Regions from separate parts of the Yersinia sp. SCPM-O-B-9106 (C-191) genome, predicted to be linked through region 1. Evidence: predicted binding sites of a transcription regulator. Region 1 holds the regulator's gene; the other holds the start of a gene.

Region 1 (3,218 bases):
CCAACCCAGATTATGTCTATTTCGACATGCCGTATGAAGTTAACCCAAATGAACGCGGTTATTACTGGGCAACTCGCTTCAACGACGAAGCCAAAGTCTTTAGTTTCGCGCCGGATAACATGCCGCAAAATGCTGAAACCTCGGTCGACCGCGACGGTAATCACTTCAGCGCCAAGAGTGATAAACCTTGGCCGGGTGTGCACGGTATTTCAGGCCAATCATGGAATGAAACTGTTCGGACTGACGAACAGATGGAATACATGATTTTTCCGCGGGTATTACCACTGGCCGAACGTGCCTGGCATCGTGCGCCATGGGAGCAAGATTATAAAGCGGGCCGCGAGTACAAAGGTGGCGAAACCCATATGGTCGATACTAAGGCGTTGAACTCAGATTGGCAGCGTTTTGCCAATATTATGGGACAACGTGAATTGGCGAAACTGGATAAAGCCGGTGTTGCTTACCGCTTACCGGTTCCGGGGGCGCGTGTCGTTACAGGGGAGTTGGAAGCTAACATTTCCTTGCCGGGGCTGATTATCGAGTATTCCACTGATGGCGGTAAGCAATGGCAGAAATATGATGTCAAAGCCCAACCTAAAGTCAGCGGTGACGTGTTGATTCGCTCGACAAGTCCGGATGGTAAACGTAGTAGCCGTGCGGAGCCGGTTAAAGTCTGATTATTGCTGTCAAAGTGCTGTGTCTGATGTTAACTCCTGTTTGCCAGGCTTTTATACCCGTTATACTTCAAGCTGCATGTGCGTTGGCTGTCTTTGTTCGCCCCAGTCACTGACTTGTGTCAGCTCCTAGGGATTCGCTCAATTGCCGCCTTCCTGCAACTCGAATTATTTAGGGTATAGGTAAACAACATTATGTGAAGTTGAGTTGATGGTTTTTTCCCCGGCGAGTCCGGGGTTTTTTTTGTTTCAAATTCATGTGAATGGCCATTAAATGAGTAATGAAAAAATGAATTTGTCACGAAGAGAGGGATGCAGGAGATCAGTAACAAAAATGACCACCTGACTCCCAACTGAAATAACTTGTGGGAAAGGCGGCCATCTTGCGAATTGCTTATTTCAGCATTATGTGAAAATCTTTATATGATCAATGAGATAAAACCATATTATTTTGGATCGTGCGCAGACTCGTCTTCACGGCAATTGCCAGTGGCACAGTGGCCATAGAGATACAGGCTATGATTGGTCAGCTTGATGCCATGCTTTTCAGCAATATCACGTTGCTGTTTTTCAATCTCTTCATTGCTAAATTCAATCACTTTGCCGCAATCCAAGCAAATCAGATGATCGTGATGATGCTGTTGCGTCAATTCAAAGACTGATTTACCGCCTTCGAAATTGTGGCGGGTCACAATACCAGCATCATCAAACTGGTTCAGTACGCGGTAAACCGTCGCCAGACCAATTTCTTCACCGATATCGATCAGCTTTTTATAAAGATCTTCCGCGCTGACGTGATGGTTAACCGGATCTTGTAACACTTCCAGAATCTTAAGCCGGGGCAGCGTTACTTTAAGGCCTGCATTTTTTAAGGCTTTGTTGTTGTCAGTCATGCGGATTCAGTCCTATTACTATCGATTCAAATTAAGGCCGTTCAGCCTATGACATCCGTGGCGCAATATTCTCAATTGCGTCTCATTATAGAACTGCTAGCCCCAAATGAAAACCGTGGTTGTTAACAAAGATATAATTGCACACTTTGCCCCATTAATCATGCAATGTATTGATGGGTGGGATTGTTGCATCATTTAAGTATATGGTTGCTGGGTGTAACGTTACAAATTTGTAGCGGTTTATTTTCATTTTGCACGGATGAATATGCGGATCTGTGGGCGGCTTAACAAGTCTATTCGTCATCCTTCAAGCTGCATGTGCGTTGGCTGCTCTCGTTACTCGGCCAGTCAATGATTCGGGCCTCACTCACTTGCCGCTTTCCTGCAACTCGAATTATTTAGGGTATATAGCGAGAGGCGTTAGAGGTAACGGAAACGCGGTTTGATGTTTAACATCACCCTCGCGTTTCCGACACGGCAAGTTAACCGGTAATTTCAGCGAGATTCAGTTCTTCACTGATCTGTTTTACCCAAGCGCTAACACGTTCATTCGTCAATTCTGGCTGGCGATCTTCATCAATAGCTAAACCGACAAAGTGATCATCATCCGCCAAGCCTTTGGAGGCTTCGAAGTGGTAGCCTGCGGTTGGCCAGTGGCCGACAATAGCAGCACCGCGTGGTTCGATGATATCGCGCACAGTCCCCATCGCATCACAGAAATATTCTGCGTAATCTTCTTGGTCGCCGCAACCGAACAACGCGACCAGCTTGCCGTTGAAATCGATCTCTTCCAGTGTCGGGAAGAAATCATCCCAATCACACTGGGCTTCACCGTAATACCAGGTTGGGATACCGATCAGCAGAATATCGAAGCTTTCTAAATCTTCTTTGCTGCTTTTGGCAATGTCATGAACCTCAGCAACATCTTTGCCCAGTTGCTTTTGGATCATCTTGGCAATGTTTTCGGTATTGCCAGTATCGCTGCCAAAGAAAATGCCTACAGTTGCCATATAACTTAATACCCTTAAATTCAAATAGTTATGCAAATTACTGAGCGCTCTGCCCAATAATATAACACATGTATAGGGCCATATAATGCCAGAAAATCTCGCCAGGCCGATATCAAGTTTATGCGATATAAAATTTTTGTGAGTCGCTCAACCTTATAACGTCATTGCCGATAACCTTCATGTAACCGAAAGGTTGCAATTTGCGGTGCCAGGGGGGAAACCGTCAAATGAAAATTTGCCGGGAAAGGAGTTGTCGTTAGCTGTATGGAACGTCCTTTATTGCTTTTCGGTCATCAAATAACACCAGGATTTTAACGGTAAGTATCCGATATATAAGGGGAACTAACATGCAGTTTTTAAGAAATATTACCATCAGAGCCGCACTACTTTGGGTGCTTGGGGCTTTTTGCCTGCTATGGGGCGGAGTATCGGGTTATACATTGTTATCACTGAATCAACTAACACAATCCACTAATGCCAGCAGTGTGTTGGTTGAAAATATGAATTTGGTCAATCAGGGGACGGATCAATATTTTCGGATGGTTACACGCCTGGCCCGTTCAGTAGATTATCGACAGGGCGGTAATATTGCGGATGCCGATAAAGAACTCAAATCATCCAATGTTGCACTTGAGAATCTG
Region 2 (3,218 bases), 1.0 Mb from region 1:
GTCTTATCAATATTTTCTGTTTTCATCCGGTCATAACGGCCAGATAAGTTCAAATGCCAGTTATCCAAGGTCATTTCATCTTGCAGATAAACCCCACTCTGCTCATAGCGGCGATTTAAATAGGATGAATTAATGCCGGGAGTGGTCAATAAGTCATCACGATACAAGGTACTGCCGCCAGAAACACCGGTGTAAGGGTTCAATGTGGTGGCATAAGCACTGTCACTGCGCAGATTATTGCGGAACTTCTGGAAATCCAGCCCCAGCATCACCTTGTGTTCCACTGCCGCAGTGGCAAAATCCGCTGTCAGTTGGTTATCTACCGCAAATGCATTGAGTGAAGACTCTTCACCGGAGTAATAGCGGTTCATCACGCTAGGGTCAACTTTACTCCATCCCCCTTGATAAACCTGCTCTAGTTGAGAATTAGAATGGGTATAGCTGGCGTTTTGGTGGAAAGACCAAACATTATCAAATTTATGTGAAAATTCAGTGCTATAGATTTGCTGCCAGCGCTTAAACACGTTGTGATTGCTTTCGCCATCAAAGAAACCACGGCTTAGTTTCCGCCCATAAATGCTGCCATCCGCCGGCACGGCACTGTGATAGCCACCGGAAGGGTCTTTTTGCAAATTGGCGCGCAGTAACAATGAAGTATTTTCATCTGGCTGCCACAATAATGACGGCGCGATCGCATAGCGCTCTTCGCGCTGATGGTCATACATGGTGTCACTGTTGCGGGTTATCCCGGTCAGGCGAAACGCCCAATGCTCGGATATTGCATCGGTATAATCAAATGCCGCAACTTGCGTATTGTTATTGCCGCCCGTCAGGCGGAAATGACCTTCCGAGGTAAACTGCGGGCGCTTAGAAGTCATCATCACCACACCGCCGGGAATGCTCTGACCATATAATGCAGAAGAGGGGCCTTTGATAACATCAACACGCTCAAGGAACCACGGGTCAATCTGCAACACGTTAAAACTGCCGCCATCACTGAGTAAACGCAGGCCATCGAGGAAGGTATTATTCACATCGCCGCCATGGAAACCCCGCAAGGCAATAGTGTCATAGCGGGTTGCGCCGCCGGAAAAACCGGTGAAAACACCTGGGGTATAATTCAGCGCCTGGTTCAGCGTGGCAACATTTTGATCATCCATTTGTTGGCGGGTAACTACAGATACCGTTTGTGCGGTGAGAATTAACGGCTGATCGGTTTTAGTTGCCCCCTTAGTGGTTTTTGCGGTGTAACCCAAGGTGGGTAAGTCGGCTTCGTGGCCTGCTTTAGCCGTCACTTCTATCGTATCGTCAGCAATAACGGCTAATGGAATAAAAATAGCCAATGAACATAAAATAGCCGAACGCTTTATTATAAAAGCCGAAAACATAGTTATCTTCCCCAGATAAAATAGATGGTTATTTATCAGCTTCCATTGCTATTTTCACCTGGCGAACCCCTTGCCTAGCCGCCACATATCGTGAATCCATAAATGCAGCGCACAATTTATTAAATGAGAGTGCTAATTACAATGATAATTATTATCTTTAATGATTGGTTTAGGTGAGTAATTATCGGAGTAAGATTATTCAGTAACTCGCAAGGTGTGTCACAATAACTGTCAAGCAGGCACCACTGCATTAATAAATGGGTTCATTGTGACACTCACTTTCGGGCTGACCGGTTTTATGAAAAAGAATGGGTACTTTGTTTTACATCGATATAACCCCCTACTCTGTCTGTTATTCACACTTTTTTGCGCGTCACTTATCGCGACTTCAACTACAACTTTTGCGGCGACAGTATCAGACACTACAACGGAAGGCAGTGAGGAACCGGTAAAACCTGCGGTATCAGTTCAATTAATTAGCTTGCAAAAACAGTTAGATAAACTCAAACAGAGTGTGTCAGTCAGTACATCGGACAATCAGTTAAGTACGCTGAATGAAACAGCATTGACACTGGTTCAGGATGTCGACATTCTGCTGGCCGATTTGAAGCCCAAGCGGGAACAACTGCAAACACAGTTGGATGTTTTAGGCCCACCGCCAGCCGCAGGAACACTGGCTGAAACTCCGATAGTCGCTCAACAACGCCGTGCGCTAAACACCCGAAAAGTCCAGTTAGAGGGCCAGAATGATCAAGCTCAGGCCATCAAAGTCAACGCAGAGAACTTGGCTGCACAGATTGTTGCGTTACGGCGAACTGCGCTGAAATCACAAATTGCCTTAAATTCCGGCAGCATCTTAGGGGCTAAATTCTGGGCGCCTATCGTCAATCCCAATGCCGACGATGACCAGCGGTTGAAAGGTTTTGTGCAAGAACTGGCGGATGCCTGGTATGCTGCTTGGGAGCCGGAATGGCGCACGGGCACGGTAATGTACCTGTTGCTGACCCTGTTGATCGGCGCATTTGGCTTTAAGCTCCTCGACAAACTGACGGCCTGGTTTTGTGCCAAGTGCTTGCCCCAAGGCCCACTACGCCGCAGTTTTATGGCCTCAGCCACCACTTTATACACGGTGCTGATTACCGTCACGATAGCGCAATGTATCACCCAGGTATTCACCCGCACGCCGGATGTCTCACCGCTGGTGATGAATTTTGCACTGGCATTTGTTCAGCTGATGTTTTTCTCCGCGTTGGTCGCGGGTCTTGGCCGCGCGTTTTTATCCAATCAGCGCCCCTCATGGCGGCTACCCGCCATTGCCGATGAAGTCGCCGCGTCTCTCAAGCTGTTTCCTCCGCTATTAGCCAGTTGCATCATGATTTTTGGTGCTATTGATCAGATGAATAACATGATCAATATCAGCGTATCAGGGACAATTTTTGGCAATGGTATCTCGGCCCTATTGATGGCGCTGACTGCCGCGATTATCCCATTACGCGCCAACCGAATACGCCGCCAGCTGATAGTCAATGGTGAAAAGCCGGAAGCTTATTCCACTCTGGCCGGATTAATTCACTTGGCCATCGGCATTACTGCAGTCGCCATATTATTGTCATTGTTGGTGGGATATATCGCACTGGCGAAATTTTTAAGTTACAAACTGGTATGGGTTTGCCTGGTGCTGGCCTGTTTATATTTACTGACCCATCTTTGTGTCGATTTAGCAGAAAGTCTCTTTTCCCCCACCAGCAGTGCTGGCAAAGCGATTAAGCAGTCGCTCAATATTGACGATCGCCATTTGGCGCAAGCGGCAACATTATTATCAGCGACCAG

The links. Region 1 encodes Fur, which represses iron uptake genes when iron is present. Its sites were predicted from a motif close to ATAATAATGAGAACNACTATCAA; they were not measured.
Region 2: the regulator Fur is predicted to act here: its motif matches at 1,524-1,546, upstream of OP863_RS01675 (TonB-dependent siderophore receptor).

What each region holds. Positions count from the first base shown of each region.
Region 1 is NZ_CP110791.1:1,401,307-1,404,524, forward strand. Features, by position in the region: gene OP863_RS06430 (beta-N-acetylhexosaminidase) at 1-677, shown strand, start outside; gene fur (ferric iron uptake transcriptional regulator) at 1,121-1,567, opposite strand; gene fldA (flavodoxin FldA) at 2,050-2,577, opposite strand; gene OP863_RS06445 (methyl-accepting chemotaxis protein) at 2,925-3,218, shown strand, end outside.
Region 2 is NZ_CP110791.1:371,543-374,760, reverse strand. Features, by position in the region: gene OP863_RS01675 (TonB-dependent siderophore receptor) at 1-1,388, opposite strand, end outside; gene OP863_RS01670 (DUF3772 domain-containing protein) at 1,657-3,218, shown strand, end outside.